Regions from separate parts of the Rothia sp. HMSC066H02 genome, predicted to be linked through region 2. Evidence: predicted binding sites of a transcription regulator. Region 2 holds the regulator's gene; each other region holds the start of a gene.
What was found. Region 2 encodes LexA, which represses DNA repair genes until DNA is damaged. Its sites were predicted from a motif close to TCGAACANNTGTTCGA; they were not measured.
Positions count from the first base shown of each region.

Region 1 (4,756 bases), on a different contig from region 2:
AACTGCGGTAGCTCCAGCGGAATGGAGGTCGCACCCGCACCCTTACCGACCACAATGTCCACACGGAAATCTTCCATCGCCATGTAGAGCATTTCCTCAGCTGGGCGGCTCATACGGTGGATCTCATCCAGGAACAACACCTCACCGGGGGTCAGCGAGGACAGAATCGCCGCCAAATCACCCGAATGCTGAATCGCCGGGCCCGAGGTGATGCGCAGCGGCGCCTCCATCTCCGCCGCAATAATCATCGCGAGAGTGGTCTTACCCAGACCGGGAGGGCCCGACAGCAGCACATGGTCGGCGCTACGGCCACGCATCTTTGAAGCCTCCAGCACCAGGGACAGCTGCTGACGCACACGGCGCTGACCCACAAAGTCGTCCAGGGACTTAGGGCGCAGTGCCGCCTCAATCATCTTCTCTTCAGGCTCTTCTTCCATCGCCACCAGGCGCTGGGCGGGAGCTGAAGATGCCTGAGTGCCGGGCACCTGACCGGGAAAATACCCGCCGGAAACCAGGGACGCCGCGGGCTGCGGCTCATAGGGATTCTGGCTCATAGAATTCTTCTTTCACAAAAGTTTGAGTGGGATACGTCGAACAGGGCGCGCCGCTTAGTGGCGGCCCACCGTGTTCTGAGTACCCAAGGAGGCGAGCACACCACGCAGAGCCACACCCACCGGCTCAGTCTCTGCGGCAGGGTTGTGCTGCACGTAAGCGTCAATAGCGGCGGAAGCGTCCTTCTCGCTCCAGCCCAAGGAGGTGAGAGCGTCAAGCACCTGCGGCTTCCAGACAATGCCCTGGCTCAGCGGCAGCTCATCGGTCTGGCCATCGCTGAGAATCAGCTTGCCGGCAAGCTCCAGCACAATACGGCGGGCACCCTTCGGACCAATACCGGGAACCTTCGTGAACGCCTTATCGTCACCGGTCGCCACGGCGCGCTCCACCTCAGCGGCAGTGTGAACGCTCAACACCGCCAGCGCAATACGCGGACCAATACCGGAAACCGAAAGCATCATATCGAACACTTCACGCTCGGCAGGCTCCGAAAAACCGTACAGAGTCATCGACTCTTCACGCACAATCATGGTGGTCAGCACGGTAGCTTCCTCACCGGTGCGCAGCTTGGAGAGAGTACGCGCAGTAGCGTACACAAGCATGCCGAAACCGTTCACGTTAATCACCGCGTGATCAAGGCCCACCTGAGCCACACGACCGGTCAGGGATGCAATCATTTCTCTCCACCTTTCAACACCGCGCCCAGGAATAAGGCTCGCGGCAGTGTGAGGGCACCGGGAACTCCGGCACCCGCAGAACGCACTCCCCCAGTTCACGGGGAGACACTACAAGTATATTAGAATATTTCTTCTGAAATCAAGCATATATTCGAACTTCTTAGCGAATACATGCGAGCCAACAGGAGACGGCACACAGGCCCGCGAAGGCCCCCTCTAGTGGCGGCACCTCTAGCGGCGAGCGCGCGCCTCCGCCTCCATCCAGGCACGCTGCGCCGGAGTCAACGACCCGCCACGGCGAGCCTGCGCCGGGCGTGAACCCTGGTGAGTCTGCGTCTGGGCCGCCATGTTGATACCCGAACCGATGCCGCCGCCACGCCAGCCGTGACAGATCGCAATCGCCAGGGCATCGGCAGCATCGGCGGGCTTCGGCATGGAATCCAGCCCCAAAATACGGGTCACCATACGACCCACCGACGCCTTATCGGCGCGGCCGCTACCGGTCACCGCCGCCTTCACCTCCGAGGGGGTATGGAAGAACACCGGCACGCCGCGCATTGCCGCCGCAGAAATCACCGCGCCCGAAGCGTGCGCCGTACCAATCACCGTGTTCACCTGCTCCTGAGCGAAGATACGCTCAATCGCCAGGGCATCCGGCTTATAGGTGTCGAGCCAGTGGGAGGCGGCGTTGAAAATCCAGAGAATACGCTGGTCCAGAGACTCTGCCGGGATCGTGCCGGCAACACCCACGTTCACGAAGTGCGCCTTACGGTCGGCGGTCATATCGAGCATGGAGAAGCCGCAGCGGGTCAGACCCGGGTCAACACCCATGATGCGGGTTGCACCCGGCACACGCTCCACAGCGGCGGCAGTACGGTTCTCACGCATGCTATCGCGTGCGGCAGGTTGAACGGCAGCCATCATCTCCCCTTTCGACAAACTCCCTATAGAATCTCTAGATCCTAGCCCTTCAGAATCCTAGCACCCGGCACCGGGGTGTGCCACGAGCACGGTCACCGCGTAAACAATCACCGCGTGAACAGTCACCGCGCGCCCCGCGAAAAGTACCCAGCGCATCCCCAAAATGCGGTATCGCAGGCAATACAGCCCAGACGCTAAGAAGCCACTCCCCCAACCGGCCACCCTACGGCGGCTCGGTTAAAGGAGCGGCTTCTTCAAGCATCAGATATCAGAATGCGAGTGATTACTCAGCTGTGATTACTCAGCTTCCAGCTCTGCCATGACCTCAGCAGAAACGTTAGCGTTCGAGTAGACGTTCTGAACGTCGTCGAGCTCTTCAATAGCGTCTGCCAGCTTCATGAACTTCTTAGCACCCTCAGCGTCCAGGTCAACCTGCATGGTCGGGCGGAAGACCGGGTCGTCGTTGTTGTACTCCAGGCCAGCCTCGTCCAGTGCCTTACGGATCTCGGGCAGGTCGGTCGCTGCGGACACAACGGTGAAGATATCGCCCTCGTCCAGAACCTCTTCGGCACCTGCATCCAGAACAGCCATCAGAACGTCGTCCTCGGTCAGACCGTCAGTCTTGGTGACCTCAGCAACGCCCTTACGCTCGAACAGGAACGCAACCGAACCCTGGTCAGCCATGGTGCCGCCGTTACGGGTCACAGCCAGGCGAACCTCAGACGCTGCGCGGTTACGGTTATCGGTCAGACACTCAATGTACAGAGCGGTACCCTGCGGGCCGCGTGCTTCGTACATGATTTCGGTGTAGTCAATGGTCTCACCGGTCAGGCCAGCGCCACGCTTGATTGCGCGGTCAATGTTGTCGTTAGGAACGGAGTTCTTCTTCGCCTTCGACACAGCCAGGTCAAGAGCGGGGTTACCAGCAATATCAGCGCCGCCCATACGTGCTGCAACTTCAATTGCCTTAATGAACTTCGCGAAAGCCTTCGCGCGCTTAGCGTCGATAGCAGCCTTCTTGTGCTTAGTAGTCGCCCATTTAGAGTGACCGGACATTCGTATCTCCCTTAGTCAAAACCTCTGCACGGACACGGCGAAACGCCCCGCGCACTGTACTATAACTCAATCAACTATACCGTAGCGGAGGCGCACACCACCTCAGAAAGTGCACGCCACCACCAGGAATAGGCTAGCGGGGGCGGGACGCAGCCGAAGCGCGCGCCTTCTCCACCAGCGAGTCGTCAATCGTGTTCGGCGTGAACTCGCCAAACTTACGCTGAGCCGCCTGCTCAATCAGGTAGTCCGAAATCTTCGGGTTCTTCGGCAGCAGCGAACCGTGCAGGTAGGTGCCAATCACATTGTGCACGCGCGCACCCTCATACGCATCGGTCACGTTGTTACCCTCACCCTTAGTGACGGTAGCCAGCGGGGTGCAGCCGGAACCCAGGTAGGTCAGGCCCGAGTGGTTCTCAAAACCAATCACGGTGCCGAACTCCTCAGACTCCTCAACAATGTTGCCGATCAGGCGGTCATCGCCGCCGACCGTGTGCGCATCAAAAATGCCGATACCCTTCAGCACCTCACCCTCACGGGTGCGGAATTCCTTGCCGAACAGCTGGTACAGGCCACAAATGACGAGCATTGGCACGCCAGCCTCAGCCAGCGAGCGCAGCGTGTCACCGTTCGCGTGCAGGTCATCCTGAATCACGGACTGACCCGAGTCCTGGCCGCCGCCGCCCAGAATAATATCAACATCTTCCGGGAAAGGCTGACCGGGGTTGTGGTCCAGAATCTGCACGTCAAAGCCGTGCACCTGCGCGCGACGAGCCAACGCCAGAGTGTTACCCCAGTCGCCGTAAATGTTCATGTCGAGCGGGTACAGCTGCAGAATACGCAGAGTCTTACCGTTATTGGGGCCGGAGGCGGGGGTGCCCTCAAAAGTGTGAGTTGCCGTCATTAGGAAACCCTCTCAACGTCAGTGATCTTTGCGAGCTCTTCACGCAGAGCCAGCATTGCGGTGTAGGTGCAGAAAATACGCATGGGCGCGTTACCGCTGGAGGCAATGAAGCCCTTGAGCGCATCGGCGAGGTTCTCGTTGACCTCGTCAACCTTCACGCCGTCATGCTCCAGGCGCAGCGCCATATCCCAGGCGCGCACACCCGAAACCATCTGCACGCCGGTCTTCTTCAAGCTGTCGAAGTCAACATCCCACAGCCAGGACACGTCACGACCGTCAGCGTACTGGTCGTTAATCGTGATCATGGTTGCGTAGTCGTCAGCGTTCGCGCTCGCCAGGGACAGGCGGAAACCGCTCGGGTTCTTCACCAGCAGCAGCTGCAGCGGGCGGCCGTTCACGTTCAGGGTCTCACCGCGACCGAAGGCGGGGGTAATCTTCGCCAGCTCCGCGATGAGCTTATCTTCGTTGAGCTTCTCGCCCATGACGGCGCGGGTCAGTGCCATAGCGCCAGCCGCGTTGAAGATGTTGTAAATGCCGTAGAGGTTAATCTCGCCGACTCGCTCCACACCCGCCAGGTCGAAGGTTGCGGAGGTGCCGGAGAACGCGGTCAGGGTAACGTCTGCCTCGGGCAGGGTTGCCTTCGCGACGG
Region 1 is NZ_KV818684.1:296,619-301,374, reverse strand. Features, by position in the region: gene ruvB (Holliday junction branch migration DNA helicase RuvB) at 1-437, opposite strand, end outside; gene ruvA (Holliday junction branch migration protein RuvA) at 609-1,229, opposite strand; gene ruvC (crossover junction endodeoxyribonuclease RuvC) at 1,461-2,117, opposite strand; gene HMPREF2999_RS06560 (YebC/PmpR family DNA-binding transcriptional regulator) at 2,448-3,206, opposite strand; gene HMPREF2999_RS06555 (type 1 glutamine amidotransferase) at 3,340-4,107, opposite strand; gene HMPREF2999_RS06550 (Mur ligase family protein) at 4,107-4,756, opposite strand, start outside.
Region 1: the regulator LexA is predicted to act here: its motif matches at 1,369-1,384, upstream of ruvA (Holliday junction branch migration protein RuvA).

Region 2 (4,756 bases):
GGGCAGAACTGCACCGCCGTCAGCGGACCGTTCTCAACCGCCGCGATATAGGCGGGCTCGGTGACAGTCCAAGTCACTGCCGGAGGGGCAATATATTCAATGCTCTGATCAAAAGCCCACTCAAAAACGCCGTGCTCAGATTTGAAGTGAGCCTCGCCCTCAAGATCCTTGAGCAGCGCACTATCGGAGGAAGAACGCAGGGCAGAAACACCGGGCACCAGGTCGCGGGTAGAAAGTTCCACGCTCTCACCGGGCCACTCCCCCATGCACTGCACCTGAACCTGCCCCATCTGCGGATGCTCCACCGTAACCGAATCGAAGAGGCAGCTCAGCGCCGCACCGGCAACCAGCACCGGACGACCACCAGCAACACGGCGACCAATCACGCGCTCAGCGTCCTTAGCTTTCAGATCTTCATACGCCTCAAGAGAGCTCGCACCGCCAGTAACCACCATGCCGTCAGCCTCACGCAGCTGATCGGGCACGGTAGTGACGATAACGTCCGCCCCCGCATCCTGAAGAAGCTTCACCAGGGCGCCACGAGTTCCGGGTTCCCCCAAAACGGCAACCACAGGACGGGCGGTCTGAGCGCTCTGTACAGATTCAGTTTCCTGTACAGATTCAGTTTCGACGGGTGTGGGTTCAACGGGAACAGGCATCGGTGCGCTCCTATTTCATAGGCTCAAGAATTCGGCTCAAGCGCTCTAGCTTGATAGATAGAGGATTCGGAGTCAAGACATCAACTTCATGCAGAAGCCAACCACACACGGGCCCATGCTTAGCGCTGAGGCTGAGGAATTTCCAGACGCTGACCGGCATCAACAGAGGTGCTGGTCAACGAGTTCAACTCCATAATACGAACCACAGTATCACGGGTGTCACCGTGCGGATCCACCGCCTGAGCAATATCCCACAGGGTCTCGCCGTGCTTGACCACAACGACGGTTCGAGCCACCGAGGCGTTCTCCACGGAAGCAGAAGCCGCCGGGCCAAAGAAGCTAATAGCACCGAGCACAATCAGCGCCGCCAAAGTCAGCAGAGGCAGGCCCTTCAAGAAACCGCGCGGAGTACCAAGACGACGAATAGAACCGGGAACCGAGCGCAGAAGCTCGCCCCCCTTAGCAAGAAGAACGCTCTTCGCACTAGGTGCCTGCACATCAGAAGCAGCCTGTACCTCAGAAACTACAGGGCGAACCTGCGCAGGTGCCTGGGCAGAAGTAGCGGGAGCGTGGGCGGGCTGAGCCACCTGCGCGGGACGGGGTGCATGAGCCGCACGAGAACGCCCCTGCACGGTGCGGGCAGACACGGTGCGGACGGACGCGGTGCGGGCGGGGTGAAGTACCACCAAACCTGCCGGAAGGTGTGCAGAAGTGCCATGAGAAGCAATAGGTGCTGCAGTAGTCATTGTGGTTCCTTTCTCTCAGCTCGCCCCGGGGTTGCCCCGCGGGTCTAGCAATGCCGAGCGATACCCGCTCGGAGGTCCTAGTTGAGTGATAACTATGGAGTGGTGATTGTTAGGCGATAACTATTGGGTAGCTATTCTCTAGTTAGGTCAGAGCGTCGGGTGCACCGGGCTGCGCTGGGTCGCCCCAGCACCCCATCCCCTGCGCTCTCTCTTCGCCAGATGCTCGCTAGAGCATCCGGGGTAGATCATGCGAAGAGAGAGGCAGAGGATTCGAATACATTCGAACACTCATTCACTCTCCTCTCCTGGAAGACTCCGGGTCGAATCTTCGAATATTCTTCGAACATCCACCCGTAAATCCTGAATTTCAGGAGAGATTCAAGAGTATATACGAACTCTTGTTCTAAAGTCTAGCAGAGATGTACTAAAAATTTCTTCGAGTTTCGAAGAAAAAATCTAGAATATTTGTTTGAGTTTTTCGGTGTAGTGTTCTACACTGGTGTCAAGAGACGTTCCACACGCTCCTGATGAGTCCTACTCACAGCAGGTTTCTGTACCCGCTACAGCTTGGTTCTGTATCGAATGCAGGTGCTGCTGACTGAGTTTTATAGGGCGGAGGCGCATACTCGTTGCCTGCATATCGCTCCGGCACGGATAGAATTCCTCCACCCCCTGACGAGATAAGACCCATTTCGGCAGAACCCAAAAAATTTTAGACCTCCACCAGAAAACGTGTGAAGCACCCATCCGTGCCCCGACCGGAATACAAAGGCCGGAGTACAGACCGAAGGAAAAGAAATGGCAACAGCACCCCGTCCGGCGCTGACCGCGCGCCAGCAGAAGATTCTTGACGCGATCCGCACCGAGATTGAGCAGAAGGGTTACCCGCCGTCCATGCGCCAGATTGGTGACATGGTGGGTCTTGCGTCCCTGTCCTCGGTCACCCATCAGCTCGGTCGCCTCGAGACTATGGGCTATATTCGCCGCGATCCCAAGCTCCCCCGCGCCATTGAGGTGCTGGATGAGAACGGCGTCGGTATCCACGGTAGCTCCTCCTCGTCCCTGCCCGAGTTGCCGAACTTCGAAGTCGGCGATGAAGACCTCGTCCCCGTTCCCCTGGTTGGACGAATTGCAGCGGGCGGCCCCATTACCGCCGAGCAGTCCGTGGAGGATGTGCTCGCCCTGCCCCGCCAGTTGGTCGGTAGCGGCAAGCTGTTCATGCTCAAGGTCAAGGGCGATTCCATGATTGACGCCGCAATCTGCGATGGCGACTGGGTGGTTGTCCGCGAGCAGCACACCGCAGACAACGGCGATATCGTAGCTGCGCTGCTCGATGATGAAGCAACCGTGAAGGTGTTCCGTCAGGTCGACGGCCACACCTGGCTCATGCCGCGCAACTCCAACTACGAGCCGATTATGGGCGACCGCGCAACCGTCATGGGTAAGGTCGTCTCCGTGCTGCGCAGTCTCTAGACAGCACAGCTTCTAAAAGACATAACCGCGAGGCTTTTAGCTCTATATAGAAATCACCCCGGTGATACGTGAACGTTCACGTATCATCGGGGTGATTTATATATTTCCAAAGCGGATATCTCCAAAGCGGAGGGCCGGCGCCGCCAGGAATGGAGCCTGCCCGAGCTAACGCTCAATACTCGCCGAAAGACGAGCCAGCGCGCCAATTACGGCTGCCTTATTCTGGGTCGACCACATCGGCGGCATAGCCTTCATCAAGAAACCGCCGTAACGCTTGGTTGCTACACGAGAATCCAGCACAGCCACCACGCCGCGGTCAGACACCGAACGGATTAGGCGACCGGCGCCCTGCGCCATACGAATCGCCGCGTGGTGAGCAGAAACCGCCATAAAGCCGTTACCGCGGTGACGGTTCACCGCCTCCGTACGAGCCTGCGCAATCGGGTCATCCGGGCGCGGGAACGGGATGCGGTCCATCACCACCAGGCGGCAAGAGTCACCGGGAACGTCCACGCCCTGCCACAGGCTCATCGTGCCGAACAGGCACGAATCGACGTCCTCGCTGAACTCCTCCACCAGAGCCTTGAGCGAAGACTCGCCCTGCAGAAGAATGTTCAGGTCGCTGTGCTCACGCATGTATTCGGCGGCACGCTCGGCGGCACGCTTCGAGGAGAACAGGCCCAGGGCGCCTCCTTCCGAGGCCTCGCACAGCTCACGCAGACGCTCCAGCTGACCCTCATGCACACCGAATCCCGGAGGTTTCAAATCTCCGGCAACGTACATGATGCCCTGCTTGCGGTAGTCGAAAGGCGAACCTACGTCGATGCTCGTCCAGCGAGGCGCGCCCTCGCCCTGCAGTCCCAGGGCACCGGCGGCAACGTCAAAAGAGTCACCCACCGTCAGGGTCGCACTCGTCAGAATCACGGTGCGGTCAGCGAACAGGCCGTCACGTAGCTGTAGGCCAACGCTCAACGGGGCGATGTTCAGGGTCGCCGGGTCGGTATCGGAAGCAGCCACATAGCGGCCGTTCTCCCAACCACCCTGACGAGAAATCCACAGCACGTCCTGCTCGCCCGAAGCCTCCAGAATGCGGCTACTCATATCGTGCACTTCAGAGACACGCGAGCGCGCCATCTGCAGGCCGGCGTCAACATCCTGACCGTCCGGTTTCGTATCGGACAGGGCGGTGCGGGCGGCATCATTGACCGCAGAAATAGCGGTCAAAAGGCGACCGTCCAGGCCCTTCAGCAGGCCCTCGGCAAGACCCTCAAACGCGGTCTCCAGGGTGCCGGCAGCCATTTCCAGTGCGCCGGAATCAGCCTTCGAATGCTTCTTCACGCTACGCGCCGCACGGCGAACCATCGCAACCGTCAAAGAACCAGACACGGCACCTGTCACGCGGTCCACCAGCTCATGAGCCTCATCAATAATGACCGTCTCATGTTCGGGCAGAACCTTCATGCCCTCGAAAGCGTTAATCGCCAGCAGGGCGTGGTTCGTGATGACGATATCAGCCTCAGCGGCACGGCTACGCGCCATCTCGCTAAAGCACTCTTCCACCAGCGGGCAGCGGCGGCCCAGACACTCGGCGGCACTGACCGACACCTGAGCCCAGGCACGGTCAGAGACGCCGGGCTTCAACTCGTCACGGTCGCCGGTCTCAGTGCGGTCAGCCCACTCGCGCAGGCGCACCACTTCCTCACCCACGCGGGAGGTCGAAGAAGGCATGTCAAAGAGAGCATCTGGCTCGTCTTCTGGGTAGCCGCCCTCCAGCTTGTGCAGGCAGAGGTAGTTATTACGGCCCTTGAGCAGAGCCACCTGCGCCTGCGACTCCGGGCGTGGCTCCAGCGCTTGTAGAAGACGCGGAATATCGCGGTT
Region 2 is NZ_KV818683.1:290,580-295,335, reverse strand. Features, by position in the region: gene HMPREF2999_RS05365 (type 1 glutamine amidotransferase family protein) at 1-659, opposite strand, end outside; gene HMPREF2999_RS09300 (LysM peptidoglycan-binding domain-containing protein) at 779-1,405, opposite strand; gene lexA (transcriptional repressor LexA) at 2,204-2,878, shown strand; gene HMPREF2999_RS05350 (ATP-dependent DNA helicase) at 3,044-4,756, opposite strand, start outside.

Region 3 (4,756 bases), on a different contig from region 2:
GTGGTGGGTGTGGCTAATGGCCGCCCCGTCGTCCTGGTGGCAACCAACGAGGGTGCTCGTGAGGCTGGCGTGAAGGCTGGCGCTCTGGTCCGCGTCGCTGCCGGTGTTCTCGGCGGCGGTGGCGGCGGTAAGGACGACGTCGCTCAGGGTGGTGGCCAGGACGCATCCAAGGTTGGTGCTGCACTGGACGCTGTCCGCGACGCTATCGCACAGGCTCAGGCCTAAACATGGCAGAATTCCAGCGCGGAGTGCGGATGGGTGTCGATGTGGGTAACGCCCGCGTCGGCACCGCCCTCAGCGACCCCGACGGTATTCTCGCCACCCCGCTCAAGACGTTGCGCCGCGACGCGAAGAAGAACTCTGACCGCCGTGTTTTGCGCAAGCTGATTGAGGTGAACGAGGTGGTGGAGGTTTTCGTCGGGCTTCCGAAGACCATGCGTGGTGGGGATTCTCCTTCCACGGAAATGGCTCGGGAGTACGCTCAGGCTCTGCGCTCCGAGCTGGATGCCGAAGAGAAAACACACATTAACATTTGGCTGGTGGATGAGCGACTCACCACCGTGAGCGCTCACCGTGCACTGCACGAGGCTGGGGTTTCCAGCCGAGATTTCAAGACTATGGTTGACCAGGTGGCGGCTGTGAACATTTTGCAGTACAGCCTGGATGCCCTCAAGGCGGGGCAGTCCGTAGCCGGGTACAAGGTGAGCGATCCGGCCCACGAAGAAAACCGACCGTCCGAGTCAGAAGGGACCGCGGTTGGTGCCGTCAACGAAACGGAGAACCTTCAGTGACCGAACAGAATAAACATCCCGAAGAGAGCGGGCTCGACCTCTTTAGGCCCACGGCTGAGGACGAACGTAAGGGTATTACCGGCATTACGATGGAACAGGAAATCGTGTCGGTGGCTACGTTGCGTGCGCGTAAGCGCCGCCGCCGCGCCGTTTTGCTGAGCGCAATTTCCCTGTTTGTCGTGGCTCTGGTCATCATTTCTGGTGCCCTGATTACTCGCTACGACCCGTTCAAGAATCGTGACTACTCGGGTGGCGGTAACGGCACGACCGTGACCTTCACGATTCGTTCCGGCCAGTCCACCGCGCAGGTGGCGCAGGAGCTTGAGGCGGCGGGCATCATTGCTGATGCTGATAAGTTCGTTGAGGTGTACACCAAGGAGAGCAAGGGCAAGTACCTGCAGCCTGGCACCTACGAACTGCAGCAGCACATGAGCAGCTCGAGCGCGATTACGACCATTATCGAGGCGAACAGCAACGTACTGTACCTGGCGATTCCGCAGGGTAAGCGCGTGAGCGAGACCATCGATCTGATTGTTTCTGGCTCCGATGGCGCGTTCACCCGCAAGCAGGTTGAGGACGCGGTCAACAACTACACCCAGTACGGTGTGCCGAGCAACTTCCCCTCGATTGAGGGTTGGCTGCACCCGGGTGAGTACCGCTTCCCGAAGGGCACCGACATCAAGAAGGTCATTCAGACCATGGTTGATAAGACCAAGGCTGACCTGAAGGAAGCCGGCGTGAGCGGCGACCAGAAGACCTTCGAGGTGCTGACCATCGCCTCCATCGTGGAGCTTGAGGCTCAGCCGAAGGACTACGTGGCGGTTGCAGGCATCATTGAGAACCGCCTGAACAACCCCGACGGTGAGACCTCCGGCCTGATTCAGTCGGATGCGACCGTGACCTACGGTCTGGGCGTCCGCTCGTACCACCTGACTGAAGAGCAGAAGGCAGATAAGAGCAATAAGTACAACACTTATGCGAATAAGGGTCTTCCGAAGGGTCCGATTGGTTCCCCGCAGCTGGCTTCGATTAAGGCTGCTGCGGCTCCTGAGAAGAACCCGTACTACTACTGGGTGACTGTGGACCTGGATTCCGGTGAGACTAAGTACTCCCGCACTTACGCTGAGCACCAGCGTTACGTTGAAGAGTACAACCAGTGGTGTTCTAAGCACCCGAACCGCTGTAGCTAAGTTGTAGCTCATTGGTTTAGCTGGTAGCTACGATTTGGTAGCTTCGGCGTGAAGGTTCCTTGCTGAGGCGGGTACCGCCTCCACGAGAGTGGGGGAGGTACCCGCCTTTGCTATACCCGAATATTGGTTTGTCCCTTAAAATGGGTTAGAGTGCGCCCATGAACGCGGGTTCGTGGCGTGCGTGTCCGCAAGCCCGCAAGCCCCAAACCCCCAGCGTTGAGAACGACCCCCCGCGTTGAGAGCGAAAGAGAGCCGATGAAGACTGAACCGTACCGTGAGGCCCCGTATCTTCGCCGCGCCTACGTGCTGGGGCACCCTATTGCGCATTCGCTGTCGCCTGCGCTGCATCGTGCCGCGTACGACTTTTTGGGTGAGCAGAATTTGGGTTATGATCGCCGCGATACTCTGCCCGATGATTTGCCGGCGATTATGCACGGTGTGCGTCACCCGAAGGGTACGGAGGACGCCCCGTATATTGCGGGCCTGTCGGTGACGATGCCGTTGAAGACCGCGGTCATCAAGTATTGCGATGAGCTGAGCGAGACTGCCCGCGTGACCGGTGCGGTGAACACGGTGTATCCGCGCGGTGAGAAGGTGCTGGGCGATAACACGGACGTGATCGGCATTGTGAACGCGCTGCGCCACGCCGGTTTGGAACCGGAACCGTTTAAGGATTCTGCCGCGATTGTGGGCGGGGGAGCGACCGCTATTTCCGCCCTGACCGCACTGCATCAGCTGGGGTATTCCCGTGTGAGCGTGTACGCCCGTTCGCTGCATAAACTCGGTAGCGTGCAGGAGGCGGCGGACCGCCTGGGCGTTCAGCTGGAACAGGTTTCCCTGGCTGAGCTACCGCAGAATCTTGCTGAGCGTGGCCATCACCCGGTGGTGTCTACTCTTCCTGCCCATGCGGCGGATGAGTGGGCGAGCCAGCTGAGCGGGCTGAAGGGCGCCTCCGCGACGCACCGGCCGGTACTGCTCGATGTTGCGTATAACCCGTGGCCTTCGGTGCTGGCGAGCGCTTGGGAGGCTAGCGGCGGCACGATGGTTTCTGGCCTGGAGATGCTGCTGTATCAGGCGGTGGAGCAGGTGCTGCTGTTTACCGACCGCACCCTGTCTGAGGGTGAGCTACTGGGCTTGGTGAATGCGATGTGCGCGGCGGTTAATCTTGCGCCTCGTGCTTCCGTTTCGTGAAAAAAGCGTGCTTTCACTCGCTCAGTAAACGGGCATTTTATACACTATTTATACACGTGAAGAATTATTATTCCTTCCTCCTGCGCTGCGGTGCGGGTGCGATGAAAAGAGGTTAACCTATGGCCCTGCGTTGGCTCACTGCCGGAGAATCCCACGGCGAGGCGCTCGTCGGCATTATTGAGGGCGTACCCGCCGGTGTGGAACTCACCAGCGACATGGTGCGTGACGCCCTGGCTCGTCGCCGCCTCGGCTACGGCCGCGGTGCCCGCATGAAGTTTGAGGAGGACCGCGTGCGCATCCTGGGCGGTGTGCGTCACGGCCTGACTCAGGGCGGCCCGGTCGCGATTGAGATTGCGAACACCGAGTGGCCCAAGTGGACTGACGTGATGAGCTCCGACCCGGTGGATCCGAAGCTGATTGAGGGTCGTGCGCGTAACGCTGCGCTGACCCGTCCGCGCCCCGGTCACGCCGATTTTGCGGGTATGCAGAAGTACAACTTCTCTGAGGCTCGCCCGGTGCTGGAGCGCGCCTCCGCACGTGAGACTGCGACCCGCGTGGCTCTTGGCGTGGTTGCCGCCCAGATTTTGAAGGCTCTGGGCGTTGAGCTGGTTTCTCACACCGTGGCTGTGGGTGGCGTGCACGCTCCCGAGGGCGCCCCGGTGCCTTCGCCTCGCAACGTTGACCAGCTGGATGCTGACCCGCTGCGCTGCTTCGACAAGGCAACCTCCGACGCGATGGTTCAGCGCGTGGACGAGGCGCACAAGGACGGCGAGACTCTCGGCGGCGTGGTTGAGGTGCTCGCGTACGGTATGCCTCCCGGACTGGGTTCGTACGTGCACTGGGACCGCCGCCTGGACGCGCGCCTTGCCGCAGCGCTGATGGGTATTCAGGCGATTAAGGGCGTTGAGGTTGGCGACGGTTTCGCGACCGCTGACCGCCCGGGCACTGCCGCTCACGACGAGATTTCCATTGGTGAGCACGGCGTTACCCGCGATACCAACCGTGCCGGTGGTATTGAGGGCGGCATGAGCATTGGCGACCTGCTGCGTGTGCGCGCGGCAATGAAGCCCATTGCGACCGTGCCGAAGGCCCTGAAGACCATTGACACTTCCACCGGTGAAGAGGCTCGCGCCCACCACCAGCGTTCGGACGTGTGTGCTGTTCCCGCCGCCGGCGTGGTGGCGGAGGCTATGGTCGCCCTGGTGCTCGCTGAGGCTGCACTGGAGAAGTTTGGTGGCGACTCGATTGGTGAGACTCGCCGCAACATGGATTCCTACCTGGACGCTATCCCGGCGTCTCTGGCGTGGGAGTCTAACGTGGCTGGTTGGGACGCGTAGTGCCCCTTCCGGTTGAGCCTGCGGGCGTTCACCCCGTCGCGTCGAGCCCCCTGGCGCGTATTGCTGCGGCTGCGCAGCGTGCGCGAGGGGGCGCTTCGACGCGCCCGGAACCCGGCGCAGAATCCGGCGTGTCTGAACCCGGTGTACCTGCTGCGGCTGAGCAGAGTGTTGAGGCTGCGGGCGCTGAGCCTGTTGAGACTGCGAGCGCTGGGGCTCGTGAGGCCGTTGCGCGTGAGGCCACCGCATC
Region 3 is NZ_KV818684.1:325,383-330,138, forward strand. Features, by position in the region: gene alaS (alanine--tRNA ligase) at 1-225, shown strand, start outside; gene ruvX (Holliday junction resolvase RuvX) at 228-791, shown strand; gene mltG (endolytic transglycosylase MltG) at 788-1,981, shown strand; gene HMPREF2999_RS06675 (shikimate dehydrogenase) at 2,237-3,172, shown strand; gene aroC (chorismate synthase) at 3,292-4,509, shown strand; gene HMPREF2999_RS09615 (shikimate kinase) at 4,509-4,756, shown strand, end outside.
Region 3: the regulator LexA is predicted to act here: its motif matches at 2,098-2,113, upstream of HMPREF2999_RS06675 (shikimate dehydrogenase).